Regions from separate parts of the Chryseobacterium sp. PTM-20240506 genome, predicted to be linked through region 2. Evidence: riboswitches for the same ligand, from Rfam matches in the RefSeq annotation. Region 2 holds a riboswitch; each other region holds the start of a gene.

Region 1 (11,068 bases), 2.4 Mb from region 2:
AGAACTTTATGACCTTTTAGATAAAAAAATAGAGCCTATTTTCTCCCGTGTAAACGGAGTAGCGCAGGTTGATCTTGTAGGTGGACAGGAAAGAGAGATTCAGGTGAATCTTGATGAGAAAAAATTGCAGGGTTATGGGCTTTCCATCGGAGATGTTCAGCAGGCTATCCTTTCATCCAACCTGGATTTCCCTACAGGAAGTTTGAAATCGAGAACGACAAAATCTACGATCAGATTATCCGGAAAATATAAATCGATCCAGGAAATGAACAACCTTGTTGTTTCCAATAAAGATGGAGCTCAAGTTCGTTTATCCGATATTGCTACCGTTTTCGACTCTCAGAAAGATGTTGAGAAAGTGGCGAGATTTAACCAGTTTCCGACGATCTTAATGCAGGTTAAGAAACAGTCTGATGCGAATGCGGTTGCTGTATCTGAGAGTGTTCAGAAAACCATAGCAAAAGTAGAAGAAGCGTATAAAGTTCAGGGGATAAAAGTGAAGGTAGTGAATGATACTACGGATTTTACTCTTGAATCTGCCAACCACGTTATTTTTGACTTGTTCCTGGCAATCGTACTTGTAGCTATTGTGATGTTATTATTCCTTCACAGTATCAGAAATGCCTTTATCGTAATGGTTTCTATTCCGGCTTCGTTAATTGCAGCCTTCATTGGAATGAACCTGATGGGGTATACACTGAACCTGATGAGTTTATTAGGACTATCCCTGGTGGTTGGTATCCTTGTGGATGATGCGATTGTGGTGTTGGAAAACATTTACCGTCACATGGAGATGGGTAAAAGTAAGATCAGGGCTGCGTATGATGGAGCGTCTGAAATTGGATTTACGGTTGCTGCAATTACATTGGTAATCGTGGTGGTATTCCTTCCGATTGCAATGAGTTCAGGTCTTGTAGCAAACATCCTTGGACAATTTTGCGTCACGGTTGTTATTGCAACCTTATTATCATTGTTGGCATCATTTACCATTATCCCTTGGTTATCATCAAGATTTGGTAAGTTGGAGCACTTAACAGGTAAAAACTGGTTTGAAAAATTCATTCTTTGGTTTGAAGGACTGATTGATAAATTCACACACTGGATCACAGGCATTCTTGAGTGGTGTCTGAAGTCAACGTTAAGAAGGATATCAACGGTAGTGATCACCTTTATTATTCTGATCTCTTCGTTCATGTTGGTAGCATTTGGTTTCATTGGTGGTGAATTCTTCCCTCCAATCGACCGTGGTCAGTTCTTAGTTCAAATGGAATTATCAAAAGATGCGACCGTTGAAAAGACCAACCAGTTAACTTTAGATGTAGAGAAGTTTTTAAGAAATGATAAAGATGTTGTGGATCTGATTACCACTGTTGGTCAGCAGTCAACAGGTTTTGGTGGAGCTCAGGCAACGACTTATCAGTCTGAAGTTCAGGTAAACCTTACTGATAAATCTGAGCGTGCTGAAAGTACAAACATCAAAGCAGCTAAAGTAAAAAGAGCATTAGAAGAGAAATTTACAGGAGTTGAGTTTAAAACAGCTCCAATTGGTATCCTGGGTGCTGAAAATGCACCGATCGAAATGGTTGTAACAGCTCCTGATAATGCTACAGCAGTAAAAGAGGCAACAAGAATTCTGGAACTACTGAAAAAAGTTCCCGGAGCAGTAGATGCTGAACTATCAACAGATACCGGTAACCCTGAAGTTCAGGTAAATATAGACAGAGATAAAATGGCTTCTTTAGGCTTGAATCTTCAAAGTGTAGGACAAACAATGCAGACAGCATTCAACGGAAACACAGACGGGAAATACAGAGCCGGAGAATATGAATATGATATCAATATCCGTTTCGGCGATGCGAACAGACAGTCTATTGATGATGTTAAGAACCTGATGTTCACAAATCCTAGAGGAGAAAAGGTTCGTTTGAGTCAGTTTGCAGAAGTGAAAATGGGTTCAGGACCAAGCTTACTTGAGCGTAGAGATAAATCACCTTCCGTAAAAGTAAGAGCAAAGGCGGTAGGTAGACCGGTGGGGGATGTTGCGAATGAATGGGCAGACCAGTTCATGAAGAGCGATAAAAAACCTATCGGAGTGGATTACATCTGGAGTGGTGATATGGAAAACCAGCAGGAAGGTTTCGGTACTTTAGGTATTGCCTTACTGGCGGCTATCGTATTGGTTTACCTGGTAATGGTTTCCTTATATGACAGTTTTGTTTATCCGTTTGTGGTATTGTTCTCGATTCCGCTTGCGATGATCGGAGTTATGGTTATCCTTGCCTTAACAGCAAATTCACTGAACATCTTTACGATGTTAGGGATGATCATGTTGATTGGTCTTGTGGCGAAGAATGCGATCCTGATTGTTGACTTTACCAATGCTAGAAAAGCAGCAGGATCAAATACACACGATGCCTTGATTCAGGCTAACCATGCTCGTCTTCGTCCGATTCTTATGACAACCATCGCGATGATCTTCGGGATGTTGCCAATTGCATTGGCGAGTGGAGCAGGAGCTGAATTTAATAAAGGTCTGGCTTGGGTAGTTATCGGTGGTTTAACATCGTCTCTATTCCTTACCTTGATCATCGTACCAGTAGTATACTCTCTGTTTGATTCAATTCTAAGAAGAATGGGTCAGCATGAGAAAACAGACTATGAGGCTGAAATGAAGGCTGATTACAAGCACAGAGAACTAAGTGATGACGGATTTACTCCTAAACATTTAGATTAAAATAACAACCTTAATTAACCGAAAAAGCGTATCATTTTTGATACGCTTTTTTGATTGTTCCCTGTGCTGCCAACAAAATTTTAAACTCTATTCTCCACAATAAAAAGGCTTCCAGAATAAACTGAAAGCCTTCGCTTTTATTTTATACAAAAAATTAATCTGCCATGGCCTCACCGGATTTTCTGTAGATGAAGTTTCCGTAAATGTGTCTTCTTGCAAAACGGCTTGGTGAATCAGCATTTACCATTTTGATATAGGTGTTTCTAGGTACTCCCAGGTATTCATACATCATTCCGTTTAAATGCTGGATCTTAAGAACCTGTTTTTCAAAATAGAAATCGTGAATATTAGATTTTGTAGTTGTTTCTACATATTCCTCCTTATACTTTTCCTGTGTTTCCGGGTTAATGCTCACCAAAAAGTGGTAAGCTTCAATTACAGATTTGCTTTTTTCTTCCGCTTCCAGTTTTCCGGCTTCATCATCGATAAATTTATCAGGATGAGAATCTTTCATCGTATTCCTGTAAATGGTTTTTAACTCCTGTAATGTGACTGTTTTATCTACCCCAAGAAGCTTTCTATGTTCACCAACTCTTTTCATATCTATATATTTTATTGATTCTAAGGATTCTATGTAATTGTTATATCCATAAGTATGAATTCGTACAATACTATTTTATATTCCGTTATATGGTCCTTTTTTCGGGGTGCAAAATTAGGTAATTAATTCCAGAAAATCATAACTTATTCATTATTAATTTATTTGGATATGATTTCTGGTGTAGGAAGATGGAATACAATGAGGAGTAAATTAGTTTTTGCCTATACCTTAGAAGCATTTAAAGAAACAAAGTCTTATTTTTTTTATATTTGTAAAAAAGCAGATTATGCAAAAAGAAAAATTACTAAGGAAGAAAAAAGGATATACTCAACAACAAATTGCAGATGTGATTGCTACTGATGTATCCAATTACTGTAGAAAAGAAGGAGGTGAAAGAATAAATGAATAATTTTGCAGGAATTATTCATGATAATATTATATAAACAAAAAAGCATGACATGATAATGCTTTTTTTATTTTGTAAATTTTCTTTGTCTATTTTTAATTGATTATAAGAATCATATAGAAATAAAATACTTTATTTAGTTTATAGATCATTTACAATTTTATAATTCGTTAAATCAATATCAGAATCTTTTAATAGCTTAATTTTTTCCAACATTGTTTTATTTTTTAATTGACAATCTAATATGGCCTCGTTAATTGTTGTAATTCGCTTTTCGCTTATACCCTTATCTATTATGTAATTTAACATATCATCAAAATAATTATGTAAATGTTCTACTAATAAATTGACATAGGATGGTTTTTTACCAGAATGTACAATTAAATTTCTTACCCTATAAATGCGACGGATTTGCCATTCAACTTTAAGTTTATGATCTTCCAATAGTTTTAATATACTTTTACTATTGTTTAAAGTTTTATTTAGTGAAAATAAACGATATTGAAGTAAAGGATTATTTTGAATTGAGTTTTTTGCAGTTTCCCGTATTGTTGCATTCTCTTTCGTCATTATAAAAGCAGCTAAAATTTCAAATTTATTGGTTTCATCATTTTTAACAACTGAACGAATAGTTTGAATTGATTTTCTTCTGTCAAAATGTTTGAAATCATTTCCAGCTTGATCTAATAGTTTTTTTATATAGCCATAGATTTGAAAAGGGATAATTGCATCGATAATTTGAATAATTCTATCCTTACCACATTCAATATCTTTTGGTATTAAAGTTTCTACTGCTGTCCATAAGCTTAGTAATTTGTTTTCTATTTCTTTTGATGATAGAGCAATACTATGTAAGTCTATAACTCTTGTAAGACGGTGAATGGTTTTATCAAGTAAATTTAAATCTTCAAAAATATTTTTAACTTTTTGAGTTGCTATGAAGGGATTGACATCAGATTTTTTTATAATAGATTTTGTAGGTTTATCCATTAAAATGGAATATTTATCTGTTTTATTAATAACAATCGCAAGTTCAGAAATTTCGGGAGCTTCTTTATGATGATAGAACGAAAACATATTTCCTAGCTTTAAGATTACATGCTCTGATTCAGTTCTGGCCTCTTTATCATCAATAGCTTGTATGTTAAAAACTACAAAATATTGAGTTTTTAATTTTGAATTTATGAAGTTTAGTTCTTGACCTTTTAATTTATTGTTTTTATATGTTGTTTGAATTTTGAAACCTAAAACTTCCGCCACATCATCGAATTCTTTAAACAATTTATTTACTTTATAAATAATAGAATAGTTCTTTTTTTTAAAATCAAAGAAATTGAAAAAAATGTCAGGATTGTTTATTGTAATAGTAGTTGAATAGTTAAAAAAGAATTTATTGGTTATGTAATAGATATATTCAGGAGAATAACCGTAATTTATTAATTCTGTAATCAATAATTTTGTTAATGAATAAATTTTTTCTTTCTCTATTCCCACTGGAATTAAAATTTTTAATGTACTTTTAATCTCATTAAGATATTTATGATTGTCAAAATAATGATATAATAGAATTATTATTTGCCTCAATTCAGAAAGTGAATTTTTTTTTAAATTGATTTCTTTTATGATTTCATTTAATTGATTATTTAAAATTTTTTTAGCTAAAAAATCACTATTTAAACTCCATAACAGTTCATCTACCACGTGCTCAATATTAGGCTTTTTTATTAAGCCTTCTTTAACGTCATCAATTGTAGTAATTGTTTCAATGCATAATAATCGTATATTTAAAGCTTTTGGCTTATAAGTGTCTAACGTGTAGTCAAATAATGATTCATTTAAAATTTGAGCAAAAAATAAAAGACCTTGTTGATTTGCTAGGTCAGTCCAATTCTTAGGAGAAATATACTTCATGTTTGATTTTATAAATATTAGTTTAAATCTAAAATAAGAAAATTTAATTGTTTAGCAAATTGTTACCAACCACAAAAAAAAGCAGGAGCTTTCACCCCTGCCTCAAAATAAAAAAATAATGATCAGTTCTATTAAACTTTCTCAGTCGAATAAGCTGCAGCCAATTCTTTCGAAGCTGCTACCATAGCGATCAATGCTTTTTCTGTTTCCTCCCAATGACGGGTTTTCAATCCGCAATCCGGATTTACCCAAAGCTGTTCTGCAGGGATTACGGCTTGTGCTTTTTTCAGCAATGCAATCATTTCCTCTTTTGATGGAACTCTTGGAGAGTGAATGTCATACACTCCGGGGCCGATCTCGTTTGGATATTTAAAGTCTGCGAAAGCATTTAATAACTCCATTTGGCTTCTTGAGCATTCTATCGTGATGACATCGGCATCCATATCGGCGATATTATGGATAATGTCATTAAACTCTGAATAACACATATGCGTGTGGATCTGTGTAGCATCCTCGACACCGCTTGCGGAGATTCTGAAAGCTTCTACAGCCCATTGAAGGTAATTTTGCCATTCTACCTTACGCAAAGGAAGACCTTCTCTGATAGCCGGTTCATCGATCTGGATAATTCTGATTCCTGCTTTTTCAAGATCGTTTACTTCATCACGGATTGCCAAAGCAATCTGCTTACAGGTGGTAGAACGAGGCTGATCATCACGTACAAATGACCATTGAAGAATGGTTACGGGGCCGGTCAACATTCCTTTTACCCATTTTTGAGTTAATGACTGGGCATATTTCGACCAGTAAACCGTCATTGGCTGAGGCCTGTGAACATCTCCATAAATAACCGGCGGTTTTACACAGCGGCTTCCGTAGCTTTGAACCCATCCGTTTTGAGTAAATGCAAATCCTGCGAGCTGTTCCCCAAAATACTCGACCATATCGTTGCGTTCAAATTCTCCATGTACCAATACATCAATTCCGATTTCCTCTTGCCATTGGATGGTTCTCTGTGTTTCTTCTTTAAGCAGCTGATCATATTTCTGGGCGGTCAGGTCTCCTTTCTTGAATTGAGCTCTCCAGCTTCTTACTTCTTTGGTTTGAGGAAAAGACCCAATTGTTGTTGTTGGAAATAAAGGAAGCTCCAATGCTTTCTGCTGTGCTTCTTTTCTCACATTAAAAGGACTGTTTCTCTGTGCGTCACTTTCTGTAGTTACAGCAACACGGTTTTTCACATCCTGATTGTGAATTAGTGTTGAAACTTTTCGGTTTTCAATAGCTTTTTTATTTTCAGCTAATTCCTGTAAAGTATTGTAATCCGGGTTTTCTGAAGCTAATTTTTTTAAGGTAACAATTTCATAAACTTTTTGCCTGGCGAAAGCCATCCATTGTTTGATCTCCGGAGATAGTATATTTTCATTTTTCTCCAGGTCAAGATCGAAAGGAGAATGAAGTAATGAACATGACGGTGCAATGAAAACTCTTTCAGAACCTAATGCAGCAATAGCTTTTTTGATGAAAACCAGAGACTGATTGAAATCGTTTTTCCAGATATTTCTTCCGTCTACGACTCCTAATGAGAGGATCAATGTTTCAGGAATTGCATTGATGACCTCATCCAATTGTTCCGAGGCTCTTACCAGATCAATGTGTAGTGCATCAACAGGTAGAGTAGTGGCCAATGAAAGGTTATCTTTTAACCCATCAAAATAGGTTGTCACAATGAATTTAAGGTTCGGAAACTGTTTGGCAATTTCAGCATAAATGTTCTGGTAAACTTCTTTTGCTTTCTGATCAAGGTCTAGTGCTAAAAACGGCTCATCCAGCTGGATCCATTCTGCTCCGTTGTTTTCAAGCTCTTTTAAGATCTCGACGTAAACCGGAAGCAGATTTTGTGCTAAATCCAATTTATCAAAACCTTCTTCTTTTTCTTTTCCTAATAATAAATAGGTTACCAATCCAAGGATAACAGGCTTTGTATGAATTCCTGCTTCCTTCGCTTCAATAAACTCATTGACGATTTTATGGGAGAATAATTTGAATTGCTGATCTTTTTGGAATTCTGGAACGATATAATGATAATTGGTATCAAACCATTTTGTCATTTCCATGGCTGTAATATCGTGCCCGTCTTTTTGATAACCTCTGGCCATAGCAAAGTAAAGATCTAGCTCATTTGATGTAATATCCTGATAACGGGAAGGAATAGCTCCAACAGATAATGTCATGTCCAATACCTGATCATAAAAAGAAAAGTCATTGGATGGAATCAGATCAATTCCTGCTTCTTGTTGTAGTTCCCAGTTTTGCTTTCTGATCTTTTTTCCTGCCTCTAAAAGTTCCTGTAACGATGTTTTACCTGCCCAATATAGTTCGCAGGCTTTTTTAAGTTCTCTGTTGCTACCGATTCGCGGATAGCCAAGGATGTGTGTTTGCATTTTCTTTAAACTTTTAATTAAATTTTGGTTTTAAAAGTTCTTATAATGCTTCATGACGCAATCGGGAAATAGTTTTTAGCAATAGAGAAGATACAATATAGACGTAATTTTTCCAGTGAGGGATAGTTTGTTGGGTAGCCTGAAATTAATTTTCATAAAAAACATTACGTTTAAACTCAAATAAATTCTGAGTTTAAAACCCAATTCAATACGTTCAAAAGTATCATCTGTATGACCAAAAGCTTCAGACCGCGAAAGCATTGTCAATTCGGAATAGGCAGGTCTCCTGACTTGTAACAGTTTTTGTCATCCTTCCCGCTTGTAGCAGTGGATATTCAGGGACAAAAACCTCTGTTGTGTTACTTACAGTTGCGCGACAGCTCGTGATTTCCACACGATTCCCTATTAATCTACCTTAAGTAAAACCTTTTCCGTTTGATGAAGTATGTTAAAGAACAAAATAGGTTGTAAAGGTATTAATTTAAGATGTTTAATTGGTGTAAATGTAAAAATTAAGGATATTATTTTGTTTGAATTGAATTTGTGAGTTATTTATTCTGTAAATTTGAAAATATAAATCGAAAAAAGAATATTATCCTGTGGAAAGACTAGACGATAAAGACCTTCAATTGTTGAGAATACTTCAAAAAAATGCAAAATTGACCGTTAAAGAATTGGCAAAGGAAATTAATCTTTCTCCATCTCCTGTTTTTGAGCGTGTTAAAAGGTTGGAGCAGGAGGGTTATATCAAACATTATGCGGCTGTCCTGGAAGCTGAGAAACTGAATCGTGGTTTTACAGTTTTCTGTCAGGTTAAATTAAAGATCCACGACAGGTCTGTGGGAAATGAGTTTGTACAGGAAATTACACTGATAGACGAAGTGGCGGAATGCTATAATATTTCGGGTGATTTTGATTTCCTTCTCAAAGTTCAGGTACGCGATATGAAACACTACCAGGATTTTGTATTTAATAAATTAGGTTCCGTCGACTCGATAGGAAGCACACACAGTACTTTTGTAATGGCAGAAGTGAAGAATAACCATGGAGTTACTATATAGAGCAGATCTCTTACTAGATTTTTTTTCCTCTGATCCTGCTTAATGATACAGAAGTGATACCAAGATAAGATGCAATATAATACTGAGGAACCCGGCGGAAAATCTCGGGGGATTGCTTTATAAGCTCATTATATCTTTCCTCTGCAGAATCTTTTATACGGGAAATAAAGAGCTTCTGATATTTAAGTAAGCGTTCCTGTAGATAGCTGTAATAAAGTTCCTTGCTGTCCGGATTATTTTCAATTATTTGTCTGAAATCCTCAATAGAAGTGCTATATACAGTACAGGGTTCTATCGTTTCGATATTATAAATACTTGGAGAATTATAAAACAGACTTTCCCACGACGAAATAAAGTTTCCTTCAAACAAAAACTGAAATGTAATTTCCTTACCGTCATTATTAAGCCAACCTCTGGCAACTCCTTTTTTGAGATAGTAAAATTTACGCGCCATCTTACCTTCTTCCGTTAGCAAGGTTTTGCTGGGCAATTCTTCCTGTTCGAAATTACTAAGGATTTTAGCCAAGGCGTTTTTATCTGGGGACATGCTCAAGAAGATTTTAAATATAATTACTCACTTCAATCAGGTTCTGATCAGGATCCCGGAAGTAGACGGACCTTATTTTGCCTATTGCTCCGGTTCTGATAACAATACCCTCGATGATTTCGATGTTTTTTTCTTTAAGTTCTTTTAAAATATCATGTACATCTGTTGTGGCAATAAAGCACAGATCTGCAGAACCGGGAGTGGCATGTAGTGCCTTTGGCTCAAATTCATTGCCTTTCTGATGCAGGTTGATTTTTTGGTTTCCAAAAGCAAGCGCTTTCCGGTTATCTCCGAATGAGACCGCTTCAAATCCCAGGATGTTTGTATAAAAAGAGATGGTTTTTTCGATATCAGCTACCGTTAGAACGATATGATCAATGTTTTGAATTTCCATGGTATTGTTTTTAATGTAAACACTGCATATTTTTTATGCTGTGTTTGAAATATTAATAAAGATAATCAATATTGATCAGACCCCTTCTCAATGGAACAAGGACTGTATCATTGGTATTCATTTCAAAAATGGGTTTTAAATTTTTTTTCAGCCTGAATGTATTTACTTTATTCAAATCATTATTATCATGTATTGAGGTTTTACCATTCAACCAAAAGGTCTTATAATCTTGATGATTAACAACTTTATATTCTTTTGAATTTCTTCCTTTCTCTACTTTCATATTGATGTAAAGTAAAAGATCATTTATTGGACGATGTAATCCTGCGAAACAACTGAGTCCTAAAACAAAAATAGCAATGGGTAAGTTTGAAAGATCTTTTATTTTTGATTTAATTGTTAAGAAAAACATTAGGGACAAAAGAGCGAAAAATACAATCACTGTATATTTCCAGGAGCTTTCTTCAAAATTTTTGAGATCAGAAGATAAGTAGGTCTCTCTGATCATCGGTTGTAATACAAAATTATGTACAAAGAAAATGATTAGAAAAACACTAAAAAATACTATTTGGGATGTTGATGTTTTTTTTAACATTTATGTTGATTATAATCTATGGTGAATTTCTCATAATAATTTTCAAGAGCAATGTCATCTTGCCTTACTGGATTGTTGAATTTTACGTTTTAACAATATGTAAATCAAAGCAGAGACCAAAAAAATAAATGATTGAATAATAATGACTATTATTTCTGAATCCCTAGCAGCAAATCTAATCATAAAGCTAACAACTGAAATGGGATATGTTATCATCAAACCATAAATAGAATATTGACAGTAAAATATATCTGAAGGGTAGCATCCAAAAAGCGACACTAGTGCAATTATCTGATAAATTGAAAATAATAAGAAAATTATATTAAGCTGTTTGATGCTTGAAATTTTTAAAATCATCTGACACTGCTATAATTAAAG
Region 2 (11,068 bases):
AGCTTTGCTGCTGTCAGTATCATTTATTTCCTGTGCCCAGGAAACACCTAAAGTAAAGCATAGTAAAAGTATGATGACTCCAAAGGAGAACCTTAAGGTAAAAGTAGTCAACGCTGAAGATCCTGTATGTCATATGAAAACGGCAGATTATTTAAAATTTACAGCAACATATAAGAACAAGGTGTACGGTTTTTGCAGTGCTTCCTGTAAGGACGAATTCAACAAAAATCCTGAAAAATATGTCCAAAAATAAAAAAATAGCCCAAAGCTCAAAAAGCAGGATCGTTATTCCCATTGCAATTATTGCAGTTATTTTCCTGGGAGTAGGTTTCGGTATGAGCTATTTTAAAAAAAACCTTTATACTGTAATGAAGGTTCCTGATTTTGAGCTTACCGATCAGAATAATAAAAAGATTACCAATAGAGATATGCTGGGCAAAGTATATCTGGTGGAATTCTTCTTTAGTAAATGTCCCACCATCTGTCCTGTAATGAACAGCAATATGAAAGTGATCGAAGAGGAGATTAACAATCCTGAGTTTGGGATTATTTCCATAAGCATAGATCCGTTGAACGATACTCCGGAAACGTTGAAACAACATGCCAATAGAATCGGAGCAAAATCTCCCAACTGGCATTTTTTAACCGGAGACCGGACGTACATTGGAAACCTTGCGGATCAGTTCAATATCTATGTTGGGGATAAAGAAGATGAGGGAGAGAGTCTTAATCACAGCGGGATGATTGCGCTTGTTGATCAGGAAGGAAATATCCGGTGCAGATATAATAAAGACAATATGCCTATCCTTTACTATTCAGGATTAAACTATAAGGATCCTGAAGGAAAAGAAACACAGCTTACCGGCAAATATCATCCGGACAGGGAAAGGCTGATTGAAGATATTAAGAAGTTATTAAATTAAAAGTTGGATGTCAGGAAGTATATTGATTGTGAATAAAGGTCTTTGACCCTTGTCTTCCATCATCAAACTTACTCTTTAAAAAAATGTTAAACCATAAATACAAAACATTATGAAGATTATGAAAATAGCTGCCTTAGGTGCAGTTTTGGCGGCGCAATTTGCTTTTGCGCAATTCAAGCAAACTCCTTTATCATACGCTTACAATGCGTTGGAAGGTTCAATAGATGCACAAACGATGGAAATCCATTATACAAAGCATGCTGCGGGGTATGTAAGTAATTTAAACAAGGCAATTGCTGGAACACCCCAGGAAAAAGAGACTTTATTCCAGATCCTTTCTAAAGTTTCAACTCTTAGTCCAACGATCAGAAACAACGCCGGAGGACATTTTAACCATGAACTTTTCTGGACCATGTTAACGCCTGAGAAAAATACTCAACCTTCTGCGAAATTACTAAAAGCAATTACAGAAACTTTTGGAAGTCTTGATGCCTTTAAAGAGAAAATGAGCAAGGCAGGAGCTGATCGTTTTGGTTCCGGCTGGGCATGGCTTTCTGTGGATAAGAACGGGAAGTTGTTTGTTTCTTCAACACCTAATCAGGATAATCCTTTAATGGATGTTGTAGAAGAAAAAGGAACTCCAATTCTTGGAATTGATGTTTGGGAGCATGCTTATTATTTAAAATATCAGAATAAGAGAGCTGACTATCTTACCGCGATCTGGAATGTATTAAACTGGAAAGAGGTAAGTAAGAGATATGAAAACGCACTGAGCAAAAAATAGATCATGAATTATATTTGCAGCATATTCCTTACCTTCTATATCGTGGTCAGACCTCTGATCCCCATCATGGAATATGCTGTAAATTATGATTATATTGCTGAGGTTCTTTGTGTTAACAAAAACAAACCAGAGCTGAATTGTAATGGTAAATGTTATTTGAGTAAAGAACTCGCTAAAACCAATGATACAGAAACAGCCCCTTTGAGTAAGGGAAAAACTTCCGGACAAAAAATTCTTGATATCTACATCCTTCCGGAAATTACAGAAATAAAAAACACAGGTCTAACATACGATCACAATTTTACTTTTATTTATCAAAAGAATTACTCTTTTCTTTTCCTGAAACATATTTTCAGGCCGCCGGTTTTTTAAGGTTGTTTATACATTTTATCTCCAATTGTTAAAGCTCACGTACTGCGAAAATTACAGATTTTCCACACTCATGTGTTCTTCATAATTGTTTCATGATTCACTTTATAATTCTAAAGTGCTAAAACTTTTATGCTTATTGGGATTGAGAAAATGAATGTTTTCAACATTCGATGCTTATTTCTATTCAAACAAATACAACTTAAAAAAAATCAACAATGAAAATTTATAAATTTTTATCTCTATTGTTTATTGGCCTTATATTACTTAGTGCTTCATCATGTCAAAGTAATGACGATAGGGATAATTCACAGGATACTACACCGGGAAACCTACAGATAAAGTTTGAAAACGGATTCAATAACCTTGGCGGTATTGTTTTGAATCAGACAACCCAAACTTCTTCAAGCGGACAAAAACACCAGTTTTCTACTTTAAAATATATTATAAGTAATATCAGCCTGATTGATGAATCCGGAAAAGAATTTAAATACAATGAAAATAATCCTGATAAAGGAGCCTTTATCATAGACCAGGCAGATGCCGTAGCAGGAATCGTTTATGTAAACCTTACCGGAATTCCTAAAAACAATTATAAAAAAGTGAAGTTCGGTCTGGGAATCAGCCAGAATGCTTATCTCCTGGGAATGGACGGGCAGGCAGAGTTTTGGAATAAAGCTAAAACAAAGGGGATGTCCTGGTCCTGGGCTGCGGGCTATGTTTTTGTAAAGCTGGAAGGGAAATACGGAAGTACTGCTGCAGAGAAGGAGTTTATGAATCATACGGGAAATATGGGAAATGTAGCGGCTAATAATACTCCTGATTTATACCGGGAAATTACTTTAGACCTCCCAACAACGGCGAGAGTGACCGGAAAAATAAGACCGTCGATTCATATTCTGGCCGATCTTAATCAGTATCTGAGTGGTGACACAAAACTTACCCTGAATACATCTAACGATATGATGATGGGATCGAGTCCGCATTTGGTAAGTGTAACCAACAACCTTACTAAAATGTTTACCGTAAACCACGTTCATAATGATGAAGATTAAAAATATTCTGAAGGCAGGATTGATTATTGTTACATTTTTTAATATCATATCGTGCTCAGATGAGGTTATTGAGCCATTGGAAAAGGATGAGGCTTATAACTTACAGTTTCCAGCTTATTTTCCTGAAATGACGTTTGATAAAACTGGGAATCCGGTCACCAAAAATGGAGTAGAGCTGGGAAGGAAATTATTCTACGAAGGAAGGCTTTCCCGAAATAATACCATTTCGTGCGGATTCTGCCATATACAGGAAAATGCTTTTACGCACCATGGGCATAATGTGAGCCATGGGGTGGATGACAGGATCGGAATACGCAATGCCCCTCCCATCCAGAATATGGCATTCTTAAAGCGATATATGTGGGATGGGGTAATTCATAACCTTAATGAGCAACCCATTATTCCTATTACCGACGCAAACGAAATGGATAGTTCAATGCCTGAAGTGATTGCTAAATTAAATGCCGACAGTAAGTATAGAAATCTTTTCAAAGCCGCTTATGGTGATGAATATATTACAGGGGAAAGGGTTTTGAAGGCTTTGTCACAGTTCATGGTAACGATGATTTCTGGTAATTCTAAGTATGACCAGTATAAGCATGGAAAAGCAACTTTTACTACAACGGAAATGAAGGGAATGGCACTATTCCAGCAGAAATGTTCCTCATGCCATAGCGGAGAATTGTTTACGGATGAAAGTTTCCGCAATACAGGAATGTATTACAATAGTCAGTTTAAGGATGCCGGGCGTTACAGGGTAACATTGGATCAGGTAGATTGGATGAAATTCCGGGTACCCAGCTTAAGGAATGTGGAATATACAGCACCTTATATGCATGACGGGAGATTCTATACCCTGGATGCTGTTCTTAATTTTTACTCGGATAATGTAGAGGACAATCCTAACCTTGATCCGCTGCTTAAACAAAACGGACATATCGGACTCACGATGAACAATGCGGAGAAGCAGTCCATTATTGCTTTCCTGAAAACTCTATCTGATAAAGACTTTGTTACCAACCCAAAATTCTCAGAATAAATTTTAATCAAACATGAAAAACATTTTTTTAATAGTATTGGGTTTATTTTTATGCCAAATAGCCTATGCAGAACCCATAAGAGACAGTTTGTATATTCCTGAAAATAGCTTTAACCCCAGCAAATTTTTTGATGATGATTGTGATGCTTGTGGCTGTGCTGCAGGAAATGGATCATCAGGATTTGAGTCTTTGCTTAATCCTCAATTTATAGGAATAAAATATTTTGCACAGCATTATAAAGCCAAAGAAAACCTTTTTGTGAATGATCTCACCCAGGATCAGTACTTCAATACCATCCAGTTATGGGGAAAAGTTCCCATTACGAAAAAGCTGAGTGCTTACGTGAGTCTCCCTTTTCAGTTTCATGAAAAAAAAACAATGCAGGGAGACATCAGAATTAATGGAATAGGGGATCTGAATGTAATGGGTATTTATCAGCTGATCAATTCTAAAGATGCATCTCACCAATTAAATGGAGGATTAGGAATAAAAGTTCCGTTAGGAAGATTTGATGAAAAAGGAATTACGGGAGTGAATCCGAGTTTCCAATTGGGAACAGGAAGCTGGGATTATCAGATGGTTGTGAATTATAAATACCAAAAGAACAAAGTTGCGGTAATTGTTAATACGGATTATACTGTTAAAGGTGAAAATAAGAAGTATTATCAGTTTGGAAACCAATGGAACTATGCAGCTACCGGATTTTATCAGCTTTATGCGGACAAAAAAATGATCTTTTCCGGGAAAGCCGGATTACAGGGAGAAGTATATGATAGGAATAAGCAATTTGATGAAGCCTTACCGGATACTGCCGGAAGTGCTTTATATGGAAAATTAGGCTTTGAACTTTCCTATAGTAAATGGAGCCTGGGTAGTGAACTGATGCTTCCTGCCTATTCAAACCTAGCGGGTGGAAATATTGAAGCTAAATCCAGATTCAGTGTGTTTATTAACTTTGGGATATAAAAATCAAATGAACATTCCGTTACTCATGTAACGGAATGTTTGTTTTTATTCTGTTGAAAATCATTTTATTAAGTATAATATTGTTTCTAAGAAGAATTTTCTATCTTTGCCGGAATCTGGTGAGCTGTAAAAGGCTTTTAAAAGGGAATCCGGTGTAAATCCGGAACAGACCCGCTGCTGTAAACTCTAAACCAAAATTTTTGATGTATATATCCACTGTTTTTAATGGGAAGGATTTCAAAAATGGAGTAAGTCAGAAGACCTGCCAGAAGATTTAAGTTTGATGCTTTCGTGGAATAAAGCTAAGGACAACAATGCTTCTGTGCAGCTATGGCTGTACAATGTTATTGCTGCTTTCTTATATCCATTAGTGTCAAGATTATTCTCAATGAGCTAATGGAACCGAAATTTACTTTTACAACTAAAAAAATAATTATCACAATCCTTGTGCTAATTAACCAGCTTTATTTTTCTCAGTCAAGAGATAGTATAAAGGAAAAAGGGATCCTTCCGGTTACCATTTATAAAAAAGATTTTAAAGAAATTCTTCCCGCTCAAACTCTTTCAGGAGAACAGCTGGAAAGGTTGAACAGCCAGTCCGTAGCCGATGCATTACGCTATTTTTCGGGAGTACAGATCAAGGATTACGGTGGAATTGGCGGATTGAAAACGGTTAATATCCGAAGCATGGGTAGCCAGCATGTCGGTGTTTTCTATGATGGGATTCAATTGGGAAACGCACAAAACGGGGTCATCGATCTGGGAAAGTTTTCGCTGGATGATATCGGAGAAATTTCATTATACAACGGACAGAAAAGTGAGATCTTTCAGCCTGCAAAAGATTTTGGATCTTCCGGCTCAATTTATCTCCAACCCAAGACTCCTTATTTTTCCGGAAATAAAAAAACGAATCTTGTACTTAGAATAAAAAACAGTTCAATCGATCTTTTCAACCCGTCATTTCGATTGGAGCAAAAGCTTTCAGATAAAATTTCCGCAAGTTTCAGCTCCGAATTTATACAGAGTGACGGACAATATAAATACAAATACCAGAAAAAACACCCCGATGGTACTATAGCCAATGATACAATTGCAACAAGATATGATTCTTATATTACTGCCAAAAGATTTGAGACCAGCCTGCAGGGAAATCTGAATAATGGAGACTGGAATGTCCGGGGCTACGGATATATTTCAGATCGTGGGATTCCCTCAGCAATTGTGAATAATGGTTTTGATCCGAAAGGACAAAAATTACTTGATAGAAATTATTTTGTTCAGGCTCACCTAAGGAAAAAAATATTTCCAAAATTTGAGACTCAGCTCAAAGCTAAATTTGCCTACGACTATACCCGGTATATGGATACGGTAAATGTAGCTGAAACGGCTTTAAAAACGGATAATACATATATCCAGAGAGAATTATATTTATCATCTTCCAATATTTACTCAATTACACCAAACTGGGATGTTAGTGCTAATGTTGATTTCCAGTATAATAATCTGGATTCCGATCTTAAGCTTTTCTCATTTCCCACGCGTTATACCTCATTGGTTGCTTTTGCAACCACTTACCAATGGAACCGGTTTAAGTTTCTTGGAAGTGTTTTAGGCACTTTTATTCGGGAGAATGTTGAACGTAATTCCAAGTCGCCGGATAAGAGTGAATGGACACCCTCTGCATTTTTGAGTTACCAGCCACTGGCCTTTAAGAATTTAACAGTGAGAGCATTTTATAAAAGGATTTTTAGAATGCCGACTTTCAATGACCTGTACTATACCATGATCGGGAATGTTTTTCTTAAACCTGAATTTACCAATCAATATGACGTAGGTTTTACTTATCAGAAGACTTATAACCATCAGGTTCTGAAAAGTATTTACTTCAAGGCAGACGGGTATTATAACAAAGTGGAAAATAAGATCATTGCAGTGCCCACAACCAATCTTTTCAGATGGATGATGACGAATCTTGGAGATGTTCATATCATAGGATCAGATGTGAATATACAGGCTGAGCTGGACCTTGGGAAAGTAATATTGAAACCATTGTTGAGCTATACCTACCAAAGTGCACGCGATTTTACTGAAAAAGGGGAGTCATATTATGGAGATCAGATTCCTTATGTGCCATGGCATTCAGGAACTTTTACTTTGATGGCTGATTATAAGGAGTGGAGCTTTAATTATAGCTTTATGTATACGGGGAAACGTTATGATGCACAACAAAACAATATTGAATATAATCTCATCAGACCCTGGTATACACACGATTTATCGATTCAGAAAAGGTTTAACTGGTATTCTCACCAGCTCAAGGTAAGCTTTGAGGTCAATAATACTTTGAATCAGCACTATGATGTGGTAAGGAACTATCCAATGCCAGGAAGAAATTTTAAACTTATTGTAAGCTATACATTATGAAAAAAATAAGCTATTACGTGTTCTTATTTATTGCGTTTTCATTACTGTCATGCAGAACAGATGAATACACTCCGAAAGAAGAAGTTGAGACGGGTCTTACACAACCGGAAAATACTGCAATCAAAGGTTTTTATGTTTTGAATGAAGGAAATATGGGGAGCAATAAATGCACACTTGATTTTTTTGATTATACAACAGGAAACTACAGAAGGAATATTTATGCAGAAATTAATCCCAATGTTGTCAAAGAATTAGGCGATGTGGGAAATGATATTCAGATTTACGGAGGTAAATTGTATGTTGTGGTGAATGTATCCAATAAAATCGAGGTGCTGGATGCAAAAACAGCAAAGCGAATCAAAACAATCCAGTTACAAAACTGCAGGTACATTAAATTCAAAGATGGAAAAGCCTATGCCAGCAGTTACGCTGGGCCGGTTGATATTAATCCTAATTCTCCTAAAGGAAAAGTTGTGGAGATTGATACGACTTCCCTTGCTATTCAAAGACAAGTTACCGTAGGATATCAGCCTGAAGAAATTGAGATTGTGGGAAACCAGCTTTTTGTAGCTAATTCAGGAGGGTATATGGTTCCAAATTATGATAAAACTGTTTCTGTGATCGATCTCAATACATTTACAGAAAGTAAAAAAATAAATGTTGCAATCAACCTTCACCGCCTTAAAAAGGATAATTACGGGGATTTGTATGTAAGCTCAAGAGGAGATTATTACAATGTACCATCAAGTTTATTTCTCGTTGATGCAGCAACCGGAACTGTGAAAAAAGATTTTCATCTCGCAGTGAGTGAAATGACCATTGTGAATGATAAGCTTTATTACTATGGAAATGAATTCAATTATAATACCCATTCTTATACTAAAACTTTTGGAATTATTGATGTAAAGACCGAACAGGTGATTTCTGATAAAATTATCGATCAGGAATATGCAGATGCAATCAAGGCTCCTTATGGAATTGCTGTAAATCCCATTACTGAGGATATTTATATTACCGATGCGAGGAATTATGTATCCACGGGATTTGTCTATTGCTTTAATAAAAATGGTCATTTTAAATGGAAAACGGAAGGAGGGAATATTCCGGCTCACTTTACCTTTTTATATAAATAACTGAATCTTAGATATGGACAGAAAAATTTTAAAAATAATACCTGCTGTACTGGTTATATTTCTTTTAACCGGAATATCAGGATGTAAAAGTGACAGAGATGAAGAGTCTTCATTTAAGGGATTGGAAGAGTCTTACACGATCAATCGTTTTAAGGTACTGAATATTCCCGCAAATGTTCCTGGTAAACTCACCTGGAGTATTAAAGATTCCATTATTTCTGAAGGATCTGAACTCGATTTTATCAGCCCTTACGCGAAGACATATCCACTGACACTGAAAATAGAACAAAATGGAAATGTGAAAACATATCAATCTACCATTATTGTAAATAAGGAGCCGGGTTCCTACAGTAAATATATTGCCAGTGTACTGGATTTCCGCCCTGCAATAGGACAGTTTACCAATGAAATTCCTGAATATCTTGCTGGAAATACAGCCAATACTATGTTGCAAAAAGCCAGGGAATCTTTAATCGGCTCAAATTCCACAATGATCAGTTTAGGAGGATTCGGGGGCTATGTTGTTTTTGGGTTTGATCATACGATTCCAAATATGAACGGCCGGGATTTTAAGATTCTTGGAAATGCTTTCTGGGGAAATAATGCTAACGATCCACGTTCGGGTTCTTGTGAGCCGGGAATTATTATGGTGGCTTATGACAGAAATAAAAACGGGAAACCTGATGATAATGAATGGTACGAAATTGCTGGAAGCGAATATTTTAAAAATACAACCGTAAAGAATTACAGCATCACTTATTTCAAACCCAATGAAACTAAACTTCCTGTTCCCGGAAGTGAGCCATGGCAAACTGATATCGAATATATTAAATGGCAGGATAACCAGGGAAATACCGGATTTAAAACCAAAAACGGGTTCCATGACCACAGCTATTTCCCTTTATGGATTTCTGATGCTTCTTACAGCTTGTCAGGAACTAGATTACAAAACAATTTTTACGATCAGAGTGGAAATGGGTCTTATTGGATTGGTAAATCATATGACTTTGGATACGCGGATAACGCTCCGAATAATGATGAGGCATCCAATATTGATATTTCCTGGGCTGTAGATAAGAGCGGAAAATATGTAAAGCTTCCGGGGATCGATTTTGTAAAAGTGCATACGGGAATCAATCAGGAAGCAGGCTGGCTGGGAGAAGTGTCTACGGAAGTAGCAGGAGCGTACGATTTATACATAAAATAAAATTCAACAATAAATTTATTTAAAAATGAAAAAGATCTATCTTTTAACATTACTGTTATTCTTTGCATTTTTCACGAATGCACAGATCACAGTTCAGGGCGTGCCCCGAAATGACATCAAACAAAATTCAGTACATAAAAATGGGCTGAAAACAACAACTACCGTAACCAGTTTTTCTGATATTCAGTACTGGGTGGGGACGGGTTCTAAAAAGGCGGCTTTTGTTGTCCAATGGAATGATGGAAAAAATCCTGATGCTTTAGTTTGGGGATTTAAGTGGGATGGAAATGCTACAGGAGAGGATATGCTAAAGGCCATTGCTAAAGCGGACCACCGTTTTTATTCTTTGCTGTATCAGGGAACTACTTTCGGAACAGCGATCGGAGGACTTGGTTTTGATCTGAACGGACAAGGGACCAATGGATTATACAAGAATAACAATGTAACATATCCATTGTATCCTTTAAATGGTATCGTCAATACGACAGCATATGATTTTGATGATTATACAGCGATAGATGCGGCTAATGATCACTGGAAGTCTGGCTGGACTACCGGATACTGGTCTTATTGGGTGAAGAATCCTACAGATACCGATTTTGGATATTCTAGTTTAGGTGCCAGCAGCCGTACTTTAGAAAACGGAGCATGGGATCTTTGGAATTTTTATCCGGGAATGGTTGATCAGCCGATTTCTACAACATTAACACCAGTATCCGCTTATGCTTCACCGGCAACTTTTACAGATGGCTATTTTATGGTAAATGAAGATTGGTATGGGCATACCAATGGCTCTGTTAATTTTGTAAATAATAATGGACAGATCAACTATAGAATATATAGTGACAAAAATAATAATGAAGCATTCGGAGCTACTACACAGTATGGAACGATCTATGGTGATAAGTTTTACTTTATTTCGAAACAGGCTGCTGATGGAGGTGATACACAATATACACCTGGAGGGAGACTTGTTGTAGCGAATGCCACTACCATGCAAAAGATCGCTGGATTTAATACTATTGGAGGAGGAGACGGAAGGTTTTTCCTGGGTGTCAATGAACATAAGGGATATATTGGGACCACTACCGGAATCTTTTTATTTGATATTGATAATTTGCAGGTTGGAACTTTAGTGCCCGAAACTAATGTTAAAGGCCAGATTGG
Region 3 (11,068 bases), 1.7 Mb from region 2:
CCTAAGAATGTCTTCAACATCGGTTTCTTCAATATTTCTTAAAATCAAACGATTGGTTTCTATTCTCATATTTCAAATGTACTAAAACATTCATTTAAAAAAGATCAGGACCATAAAATTTTCAAAATATCTCATTTTCAAATTATCATCTCATCAAATTCACAATTTCTCACTAAATTTGCATTGTGTATATAAATAAAGAAGATTTAGACGAATTAGAATTTCCGCAATTGCTCGCGGAAATTTCTCCTTTTGCGTATTCTCCGAAAACGAGAGAAAAAATTCTTCAACTTCGTCCTATGGAAATCGACGAAGCAGAGCTTTCTTTGAAAAAAACTTCGGAATATCTTTCAAGTTTTGAAAGTTCAAATGCTATCCCATTTGATGAATATGAAGATATTGAAGCGGAACTGAAATTAATGCTGATTGAGAACTATCGACTGGAAAACAGCGCATTCATCAAGATAAAAACACTCACGGAACAAATCGGAAAGCTACAAAAGTTCTTTCCCACCATGCCGGATACTTTTCCCAATCTTCTGGAAAATGTTTCAGTTCTTGAATTTAAAAAAGAGATCATTGATAAGGTTGATAAAGTCTTCAACCGTTTTGGAGAGGTAAAAAGCGAAGCTTCACCCGTTCTAAAAACATTACGGACAGAAATTCAGCATGCCAAAAAAGCAATTCAGGAAAATTTCAACCGGGCCTTGTTCAATTATGGGCAAAGTGATTTTCTGGATGACATCCGTGAGAGTATTATAGAGGACCAAAGAGTTTTAGCAGTAAAATCTGCGTATAAAAAAAGGGTTTCCGGAAGAGTCTTGGGACTTTCAAAAACCGGATCCATTACCTATATACAGCCGGACAGCGTAGTCAGCCACTATTTTAAATTGAAGGAAGCTGAAGAGGAGGAAAAGAAAGAAATTGATAAGATCCTGAGGAAACTTACAGCTGAATTAGCCGAATTTCAACCTCAGCTCTGGAGGTATCAAAAATACATTTTTGATCTTGATTTAACGAGGGCAAAAGCCAAATTTGCAGAATTAATCCATGGAGTACTGCCTAAAATCAACCGCCATAAAACCCTGAGATTAAGAGAAGCTTTTCATCCATTGTTATGGCTAAGGAATAAAGCAGAGAACAAAACGATCCACCCACAAACATTGAGTCTGACGGAACATAACAGGATCATCTGTATCTCCGGTCCCAATGCAGGGGGAAAATCAATAACCTTAAAAACGGTAGGATTACTACAGCTGATGATCCAAAGTGGAATCCTCGTTCCCACTCACCCGAAATCCGAAATGTTTTTCTTTGACAAAATCATGACTGATATTGGAGACAATCAGTCTATAGAAAACCATCTTTCGACATATTCTTCGAGATTAAAGAAAATGTCCGGAATCATCAGGGAATCAGACGCCAATACGCTCCTGTTAATTGATGAGTTTGGAACAGGTTCCGATCCGGAACTGGGAGGTGCCCTGGCAGAAAGTTTCCTTGAATTTTTCTACGACAAAAAAAGTTTCGCGATTATCACCACACACTATACCAATATCAAACTGGTGATAGAACAACTCCCTAATGCTGAAAATGCGGCGATGCTATTCAATGAAGAAACTCTGGAACCGATGTACAAACTGGAGGTAGGCCAGGCAGGAAGTTCCTTTACTTTTGAAGTTGCCGAAAAGAATAAAATTCCCAGATTCATTATCCATTCTGCAAAGAAAAAGGTAGAACACGATATTGTAAACCTTGATAAAACCATTGTTAAGCTACAGCAGGAAAAATTTGAAGTTGAAAAGCTTAAAACAGATCTGGCTGAAAGAAAGGAATCGGTAGAAGATAAACGGGATAACCTTCAAAAGCTGAATGAACAACTTCAGCAAAAATTATTCAATTTTCAAAAGCTGTATGAAGAAGAACATCGGAAGCTTCAGTTCGGGAACAAAATCGAATCTTTTATCGAAAGCTACGTTAAGGGAAAATCCAGGAAGGATGTGGTAAAAGATTTCGTGAAGATTTTAGAACAGGAAAAATTCAGAAAAATAGGTGCTGATAAAGATGAAACCAAACGTCTTCAGATTGTAAAAAGAAAGATCACCCAGCAGCTGAAAAAAGAAGAGGTTATTGAAAAAATCGCAGAAACCAACGAAAAAATAGAGGAAAAACGCAAAACCGATCGTGAGATCTGGATGAAAGTGGGACAACGGGTGCGTATTACAGGAAGTACCAGTGTCGGCACGATTGAAAAAATTTCAAGAAATAAAGTGATTGTCAATTATGGAACCTTTAAAACAACCATTGATGCCGATGAGCTTGAAAGAATTTAAAAATTGATTTAATAATAAATGAGAGTGCTTTTAGCACTCTCTTATTCTTTACTCTTTACTCTTTACTCTTCCTTCTTCCCAAAAAATTTCGCCTTACCGAATTTCTATCCTCCTCCAACCTAACAGAATAAATTCCTTTTGTAAAACTTTCTTTAGCAAATAAAGAAGATTTAGGAAGCTATAATTATGTTCCGAAATGCTTTTAATTTATATATTTGAAGTATCAAAAATTTTTCATGATGATTTCCGTAAACAAAGCATTCTATTTATCTGCCTTCAGTTTATTTTCATTAGCCTTCCTAAAAGGGCAGCAAAAAATTCCTTTTGGAGTTGTAAAAGCAGAAGAAGGCTATGCCAATGTACGGGTGGCAAAGGATAATTACAGAAAAATTGTAGACAAAATCAGAATGCGTAAAGGGGATGTTTTTCTTTATGTAAAACCGGCTCCCGGAGAAACAGAATGGCTATGGATCAAATATCCCGATAAGCAGGATACTGAAAAGCCTTTTGTGAGATATGAAAATCTTGATAAGGAAGGTATGGTGAATAAAGACCGTGTAGCCTTTATTGATCAGTTGCCTCAATACACACCTTCCAAATCCAAAAACGGAAGATCCCTCATTTTCACAGATAATAACAACCCCAAAATACCTACCGCTCAAAGGAGTAAAGTAATCATCGATATTTATCCTTCTAATGCCAGCTACCGTAAACAGGAAAAAGATACGGATGGAACGATATTAACCATTGATAAAGTTAAACCCTGGGGAATAAGCAAAGAACTTCCGGAAGGGATGACCGAAATCAAATCGATCCGGGTACAGCAGGTGGGGCGTGGCTCTGTCTTTGTGAGAGAAGCCATCAAAAATATGTTCCAGCCTACTATGGATTTCAATAACATCAGTGTAGCTGCTATTGATAATGATAATATTTTCCTTTATATGGTGAACGGATCAGGTGAAAACAGGTATACCACACTCTGGACAATCAAACAGGGCCGGGTGGCTCATCAGATTATTTTTAAAAATCCGGAATAATTCACCTTACTTCTCTGTATTATCCTTATTTTTGCACCTGAAAAAGTCTTACCACTTATTCATCACAGGAATGGGTTCTGCCTAACGCAGATTAAAAGGGAATCGTGTGAAAATCACGAGCTGTCGCGCAACTGTAAGTAACAAAATGTAGGATCCACTGTGCCATGCATGGGAAGGGATTAAAGATGTTACAAGTCAGGAGACCTGCCTTTTCTTTGAACAAGAAACTTTCGCGGCCTGAAGTTTATTGATCTGATGGATGTTTTCAGGAATATACTAATTCCTAGATTATTCTGTTTATTTCAATAATTTCATCCCGCTTTAATTTAATAATGAAATATGACTACAGAAGAAAGAATTCAAGCATCTGAAACCAGAATCTTTAAAGCGGTTTTCCCCAACACAACCAATCATTACGATACCCTTTTTGGTGGTACAGCGATGCAATTGATGGATGAAGTGGCATTTATTACCGCTACCCGCTTTGCAAGAAAACGAGTGGTAACTGTAAGCAGCGACAAAATTGATTTTAAAAAGCCTATTCCTGCAGGAACTATTGTAGAATTGATAGGAACAGTTTCCCATGTCGGGACTACCAGTATGAAGGTAAACGTAGAAATTTATACAGAACAGATGTATTCGTATGAAAGAGAAAGAGCTATTGTTGGAGATTTCACTTTCGTAGCTATAGACGAATTTAAAAAGCCTGTACAGATACTATAATCAGAAAAAAACGCAAGCCTTCGGCTTGCGTTTTATTTATCTTAAAACTTTTTCTGTTTCTAAACTTTTACTAAGTAAAAACTGGAATGCTTCTCCCATTTCATCAGAAGCCCGGCTGATGGCATTTTCCAGCATATTCCTGATCTGGCTTTCTGTTACCTTAGCTTCTGTCCAGCTTTTTCCTGAAGTATGCGAATTCAGGATAAACGGCATGATCCTGTCTATTGCACAGGCAAAAATAGCATCAGGGGTCTGTTCTTCTTCAAATTCCAGCCACAAATTAAAGAATTCCGAACGCAAAGGTTCATCAAGAATCCCGAAAATTTTCTGGGCAGACAATTTTTCTCTTTCAAATTTGCCCACCATGGCTTTTTCGTCAAATAAAAATGTATCTCCAGCTTCTATTTCTACCAGATCGTGGATAGAAAGAATCCGTATCACCCTTAACAGATCGATATCAGCCCTGTTTTTAGCATAGGGGAAAAGTACCTGTGCTAAAATAATGATCTGCCATGAGTGTTCAGCAGTATTTTCTCTTCTTGAATCATCGGCATTATAATTCCTTCTCTGTACATTTTTTAATGCATCTACAGCAAGAATAAAATCAATTTCCTTTTGTATTTTCATGTTTCCTATTCTTTATAATATTCTTTGATTGGATATCTCTTTGTTTTTATGATCCATTTATTTTTAATCTTTTCGCGTCGGGTTACTTTTACAGATTCATCATTCATGGCATCTTCTTCCAGTTCAAAGACCTTATCAAGTCCTTTTCCGGGCAGCACTCTGTATTCTGTGGTTAAATGCCAGCAACAACCGGATTTAGAAAATGTTATGAGTCTTTTCCTTTTTGGATCTGTCTGAAACATTCCCAGATTTTCGCGGGCAAGATCAGTTAATTCCTCACTGATCACGAATTGCTTTCTTGTCGTATTATAGACATATACGTCATAGGAAGGACCACCATAGCTGCTTTCATTACCATTTCGGATAGCAATATCTTCAAAACCGTCAAAGTTAAAATCTTTAAATATCAGCGGGCTCTGTTCATCATAAAGCTGAATAACATTAACACTAGGTTGTTGATCCTTACCAAGGTAAAAATAAAGATCATCAGAAGTGAACTCCTGTAAAGTCCGCGAGGTCCTTTTATCTTTCAGTATAATTGTACCATTTCCACTACATTTATCAGCATCACAATCCTGAACAGTGATCTCCGCATTATACAATAAGGATCCATCTTTAATTTCAAAATGCTGCTGACCGGAGCAAAAAGATCCTAAAATAATAAAGATGATCAAGATTACAGAACTATTCAAAATTAACTTTTTTGCTCAGTATACAGATGACTGAAAATTTCCATAACAAAAATAAGAATAGCGTTAAGAATGACCATCATTTATCTTCTATTTTAATTGATTTTAGTTTTCTTAAAAAAATAGATAAAATTTATTTAATTGAAAATCAGTTAATTAAATAAAAGTAAATAAAAATTTCACTACTTTGTATTGCATAATACCATTTTAATTACATATCTTTGTAATGTAAAATAAGAATAGGTTCAACTAGCTAGGAACCGGATTCTAAATATAACTAATTAAAACCTTATTAAGATGAATACTGAAAATACCAAAGCGCAAATGCGAAAAGGGATTCTGGAATTCTGTATTTTAAGTCTTATCAATCATCGTGAAATGTATGTTTCCGACCTTATAGATGAACTAAAAAAAGGAAAACTGGATGTAGTAGAAGGCACACTCTACCCTCTTTTAACAAGATTAAAAAATGGTGAGTTTCTCTCTTACAGATGGGAAGAATCAACAGGAGGCCCACCGAGAAAATACTACCAGATTACAGAAAAAGGAAAGTTGTTTTTAGGTGAACTTCTCAATACCTGGAACGAATTAACAGATTCAGTAAACCAAATCACTCAAAAAAATTAAAAAACAAAGCTATGAACAAGACACTCTCAATAGGACTCGCAGGTTTTTCTTTTACAATAGAGGAACACGCATACATAAAGCTAAGCGATTACCTTAATGCACTAAGAAGCTCTCTGGATGCTTCAGAAGCAGATGAGGTAATGCATGACATAGAAATAAGAATGGTTGAAATCTTCAGAGATTCATTAGGAAAAAGAGAAGTTATCAACGATACTGATGTAGAAGGAGTAATTGCACAAATCGGAACACCGGAAAAAATCGAAGAACAGGAAGAAGCATATTATTCAGAGAAAAACTCTAAAAGAACAAGCCACTCAGGCGCAGAATATTCAGACAAAAGACAATTATTCCGTGATCCTGAAAGACAAAAGATCGCCGGTGTGTGTGCAGGTCTGGCCCATTATGTAGGAATGGATATTACTGCCATGAGAGCAATCTGGCTTGGAGTATTTATCCTGGGAATATTTACAGCTGCTATATCCTCTTCACTTATTGCATTACTTTATATTATTCTGTGGATCGTACTTCCCAAAGCAGAAACTGCTGCAGATTTTTTGAAAATGAAGGGAAAGCCTATGAACTTCGACAATCTTAAAAATGAATCGAATAAGCTGGTACAATTTGCCAACGAATCTACTCAGAGAGTCGGAGAAATATACATCGAAAACAAACCTTACATTAATAATGCAGGAAGCGGGATATGGAACGTAGTGAGATATGTTCTTGGAGGAATCTTCGCACTGATCTCTTTTTCTTGTCTGATCGGAGTATTTGTAGTCTTCGGATTTATGGGAACTAATGATTTCCCTCCTATTAACGAAATGAATTTCTATTTCGACAATGACGGAATGAAGTATACCATTATGGCCATGATCATTTTAGGAAGTTTAATTCCTGCCCTGTTATTTGCCTTATTAAGTATCAAATTAATTTCGCCTAAAACAAAATTAAGAAATACGGGTTGGGTTTTGGGAGCATTATTCCTTGGATTGATCGCATTATCTACTTATTTTGGAGTGAGTATGGCAAGAAAAGACATGTTTCTAAAAGGCCACAAAGAAGACACCGAAGAGGTATCTATCAATACAACATCAGATAGTGTTTATGTAGACCTTAAACAAATTGTTATTCCACAAAACTTCCTTGGATATGACGATGACCTTTACTCAGATAAAGTAAACGTTTTCAAAAAGAACTGGATCCATGTTGACGTAACAAGAAAAGCCGATATAAAAACCCCTTACTTAATCATTAAAAAAGAAGCAAGAGGATATAATATCCCGTTAAACGTAAGTGTTCCTGTAGAAGTTGTAAATAACAAGGTGATACTTCCTAATTACATCAAATATCCATATGAACATCGTTTCAGAGATTACAGTATAGAATATGAGCTTGTAGTTCCACAGAATGTAGTGGTACTTCCAATCAAAAAAGACGGAATTAATTTCGACGGGGACCTGAACGGTGACGGAATAGATGACGATGATGAAAATTCTGATGATGATCAGGCAAATATCAGAATCGAGAAAAATAAGATCTCCGTTAATGGTTCTACTATAGAGTACAACTCCAATGATAAGGATAGCATCATTATCAACGGAAAAAAAGTTCCAAACTCTAAAGCAGAAAAGATAATGGATTCCGTAAAGTCTGACATCAAGAAAAAAGGTAAAGTAGACATCCAGATCAAGGATGGAAAAGACGAAATTTCCATAAAAACCAAATAATAAACTGCAGAGAGTGGCAGAAGGTGTGAATGGAAGACAACAGTTTGAAATTCACACTCTTCTTCTCTCAAAAGTGACAAAAAATATTATTTATTAGTTCTTTATGTTAAAAAATTGTCATACCTTCGTATAGTTATTTAATTCATAACCAAATCAATTAAAAAAACCTCAACCATGGTACAAGTAGCATTAGAAATTATAATGAAAATCGTAGATTTAATCAGCGGTTTATTTTAAGAGCGATAATATTTCAATATATTTGTAAAGTATAACCTTTTGGTTATACTTTTTCTGTTTTAATACGAAATCTATGAAAAAACTAATCGGCAAAATAATGTTGAAACTGATGGGTTGGAAAGTCGTGCTTCAGGGCGACGTCAACAGCCTTAACAGGTGTATTCTTGTAGTAGCACCTCATACCCATAACATGGAATACATTTTAGGGAATTTTGCTTATTGGTCTTTGGAAAAGCCATTGAAGATAATCATTAAAGATGCTCATACCAAAGGATGGTATGGCGGAATCGTGAAAGGTCTGGGAGGAATTGGTATCGACAGAAGTCAGAAAAATGATCTTGTTAATTTTGTTGCCAAGCAATTTGCAAAGGAAGATTTCAGTTTGGTTATTACTCCCGAGGGAACCAGAAGTTGGGTTCCGAAATGGAGAAAAGGTTTTTACCATATGGCTTTAGCTGCAAAAGTTCCTATTGTTCTGGCTGCCGGGGATTTTAAAAGGAAGATTATTTATCTCGGATATACGATCCCTTATGAAAGAATTGCTTCGGCTCCTTTTTCAGAAATTATGGATGAGATCCAGAATTATTATATAAAAAATGATATTGTCCCGAAAGTTCCTGCCAACTGGAATCCCAATATCATGGGAACAGAAAATGGAGCACAATCATAAAATAATTACCGCTATATGAAAGATATGACCAAAGAGGAGTTATTGAACTTTCTTAACAACTGGGGTGAAGAAACCTTAGCAAAAGCACTTGAAATAAAATTTATCGATATTGATCAGGAAAACGAAGTCCTTACGGCAACAATGCCGGTTTTACCCAGAGTACATCAGCCATTTGGAATTCTCCACGGCGGAGCAAGTTGTGTATTAGCGGAAACGTTGGGTTCAAGCCTGTCCAATATTTTTATCGATGGTGAGAAATACTATGGTGTCGGTACCAACATCAACTCCAACCACTTAAGAAGCAAAAAAGATGGAATTATTACCGGCACGGCACGTTTCATAAGAAAAGGAAAAACAATGCATGTTTCTGAAATTGAGATCCGTGACGAAAAAGGACAACTCATCAACCACACCACAATGACCAATAACATCATCAACCGGTAATTTCATTACTAATAAAAATACAAAGGCTCAAGTATATTTGAGTCTTTTTTATGATATAGCGCAAGAATTTCAAAAAACAATCCAATTGATTTTGACGTTTCTAAGACTAACAATACCTTTGCATAACGGAAAAGCAGCTTAACATTTTTATTTTTCCTAGGCATTTTTCTAAAAGCAGCAGACTCATGATTTACTTCAAATTTCCTTTCAACGAAAAGCTATATACCACCAATAAAGAATCTTTAAAGAATTCAGTAACCGTTTATCCATTTCATAACTCAGGCCATCTCCGTTTCAAAGGTGATATCATCGAAGTCAAAGCAGAAGATTTTCATAATCGTACAATCACAGAATTTTCTTTACCCCGCGATCCCGATGGTTATACCGGCGAAACTAAAGATGAGTATCTGGATAAACTGGACAAAGTCATTAAAGTAATCAGAGAAAACAATCTCCCAAAAATTGTTCTTTCGAGAAGAAAAATTATTAAAAACTTTTCTGAAATCAATGTAAAAGAAAGTTTTAAAAATCTATGCAATGCTTATCCCAATGCTTTCAGATATGTTTTTGTGAATGGAGATAATTCCTGGATGGGAGCTTTTTCAGAGGTATTAGGAAAGTTTGATAAAACTACCCATACTTTTGAAACGATGAGTCTGGCAGGCACACTACCGGTGTCTGAAACCTGGTCCGAAAAAGAAATTGAGGAACAAAAACCGGTTTCAAACTATATTCAGGATATTTTTGAGAAGTATGCCATATTGGGTCATATAGAAAGATCTGCAACATATGATCATATTTCAGGAAATATTAAACATCTCAGAACGGATTTTAAAGCAAAGATCAAACCTGAAGATGTAGACCATATCATTAAAGAGCTGCATCCTACTCCTGCCGTTTGTGGAATCCCTAAAGACTTCTGCAGGGAAAAGATCGAAGAATATGAAAAATTCCCCCGTGAATTTTATGCCGGGTATATCAAAATCGAGACTGAAGAAACCATACAGTATTTTGTGAATTTAAGATGTGCAAAACTTTATAGTAACTCAGTACATTTATTTGTAGGGGGTGGAATTACGGCACAAAGCAATCCTGAAAAAGAATGGCAGGAAACAGAATTAAAATCTGAAGCTGTTTTAAAAAATCTGATGATTTCTTAAATCCGAACCTTCACACAAATAAGAATATGGCGCTCTTTGTTGTTGCTTATAACAAGAACAACAGTTCGTATAAAACCAAGACGAAAGCCACCCTATCCTGAAGGCTACTACCAGATACTTTTCTTTAGGACCTACCCATAAATCCTATGTTGATCAAGGGTTAAAAACGAATACATTAAGTAATCGCTTACTAAGAGATCAAAAGTTTTTGAAAATTAAATAAATTATTGTGTAATTGCTAGGTTAAATTAAAAACTAATATTCAATTATATGATTTATTGGAAATTTTCCTAATAAAACATCTACAAACAACAATATAAACATTTGATAATCAACAAATAAAATACGATTCATTTATTTTTTTGTAATTTTGCATAAAACAAATGAATGAAAAAATCTATCTATTATCATAGGAGGAAGATCCCTGATGCTCTTATTTCATTAATATCCTTCCTCACTTTCGCAAATTTTACTGAAATTCAAAAAATGTAGTTCAAACTATATCCATAACTGATTGAACTAACATATGTACTTAAGATAAGGCTTTGCTATTATCCTGAGATCTGATGTGACTAATAAAACAAAAAAACAAAATGATGTTAAAAAGAAGTAATAAAATTACAAAAGCTATTGTATTTCTAATGATCGTATTATTAGCTGGTTATGCAATACAGTATTCACCTTTAATTTTAAAGCCCATATTTACTTTAGTAAATCAGGAAAAATAGGCTTCAGCACAATCCATAAAATATAGGAAATAAAAAACCACTTTCGAATTTTATTGAAAGTGGTTT

The links. Region 2 has a riboswitch for cobalamin ahead of ACNFU2_RS15895 (TonB-dependent receptor plug domain-containing protein). Riboswitches for the same ligand answer to the same signal wherever they lie in the genome.
Region 1: another riboswitch for cobalamin. It lies ahead of metE (5-methyltetrahydropteroyltriglutamate--homocysteine S-methyltransferase); the one in region 2 lies ahead of ACNFU2_RS15895 (TonB-dependent receptor plug domain-containing protein).
Region 3: another riboswitch for cobalamin. It lies ahead of ACNFU2_RS08235 (acyl-CoA thioesterase); the one in region 2 lies ahead of ACNFU2_RS15895 (TonB-dependent receptor plug domain-containing protein).

The regions. Positions count from the first base shown of each region.
Region 1 covers NZ_CP182581.1:1,197,041-1,208,108, reverse strand. Annotated here, with positions in the region: gene ACNFU2_RS05290 (efflux RND transporter permease subunit) at 1-2,734, shown strand, start outside; gene ACNFU2_RS05285 (KTSC domain-containing protein) at 2,889-3,335, opposite strand; gene ACNFU2_RS05280 (hypothetical protein) at 3,622-3,744, shown strand; gene ACNFU2_RS05275 (hypothetical protein) at 3,883-5,652, opposite strand; gene metE (5-methyltetrahydropteroyltriglutamate--homocysteine S-methyltransferase) at 5,784-8,093, opposite strand; cobalamin riboswitch at 8,352-8,538, opposite strand; gene ACNFU2_RS05265 (Lrp/AsnC family transcriptional regulator) at 8,693-9,154, shown strand; gene ACNFU2_RS05260 (Crp/Fnr family transcriptional regulator) at 9,168-9,701, opposite strand; gene ACNFU2_RS05255 (VOC family protein) at 9,715-10,095, opposite strand; gene ACNFU2_RS05250 (hypothetical protein) at 10,148-10,690, opposite strand.
Region 2 covers NZ_CP182581.1:3,572,544-3,583,611, forward strand. Annotated here, with positions in the region: gene ACNFU2_RS15860 (YHS domain-containing protein) at 1-253, shown strand, start outside; gene ACNFU2_RS15865 (SCO family protein) at 240-923, shown strand; gene ACNFU2_RS15870 (superoxide dismutase) at 1,033-1,707, shown strand; gene ACNFU2_RS15875 (hypothetical protein) at 1,711-2,079, shown strand; gene ACNFU2_RS15880 (MbnP family protein) at 2,295-3,131, shown strand; gene ACNFU2_RS15885 (cytochrome-c peroxidase) at 3,118-4,170, shown strand; gene ACNFU2_RS15890 (transporter) at 4,184-5,137, shown strand; cobalamin riboswitch at 5,238-5,422, shown strand; gene ACNFU2_RS15895 (TonB-dependent receptor plug domain-containing protein) at 5,534-7,561, shown strand; gene ACNFU2_RS15900 (YncE family protein) at 7,558-8,694, shown strand; gene ACNFU2_RS15905 (cell surface protein) at 8,708-9,901, shown strand; gene ACNFU2_RS15910 (DUF5074 domain-containing protein) at 9,927-11,068, shown strand, end outside.
Region 3 covers NZ_CP182581.1:1,872,734-1,883,801, forward strand. Annotated here, with positions in the region: gene ACNFU2_RS08220 (GNAT family N-acetyltransferase) at 1-69, opposite strand, end outside; gene ACNFU2_RS08225 (endonuclease MutS2) at 186-2,333, shown strand; gene ACNFU2_RS08230 (hypothetical protein) at 2,570-3,370, shown strand; cobalamin riboswitch at 3,426-3,597, shown strand; gene ACNFU2_RS08235 (acyl-CoA thioesterase) at 3,710-4,093, shown strand; gene ACNFU2_RS08240 (HD domain-containing protein) at 4,130-4,720, opposite strand; gene ACNFU2_RS08245 (FG-GAP repeat protein) at 4,726-5,412, opposite strand; gene ACNFU2_RS08250 (PadR family transcriptional regulator) at 5,707-6,036, shown strand; gene ACNFU2_RS08255 (PspC domain-containing protein) at 6,048-7,763, shown strand; gene ACNFU2_RS08260 (1-acyl-sn-glycerol-3-phosphate acyltransferase) at 8,074-8,670, shown strand; gene ACNFU2_RS08265 (PaaI family thioesterase) at 8,686-9,114, shown strand; gene ACNFU2_RS08270 (chorismate-binding protein) at 9,300-10,274, shown strand.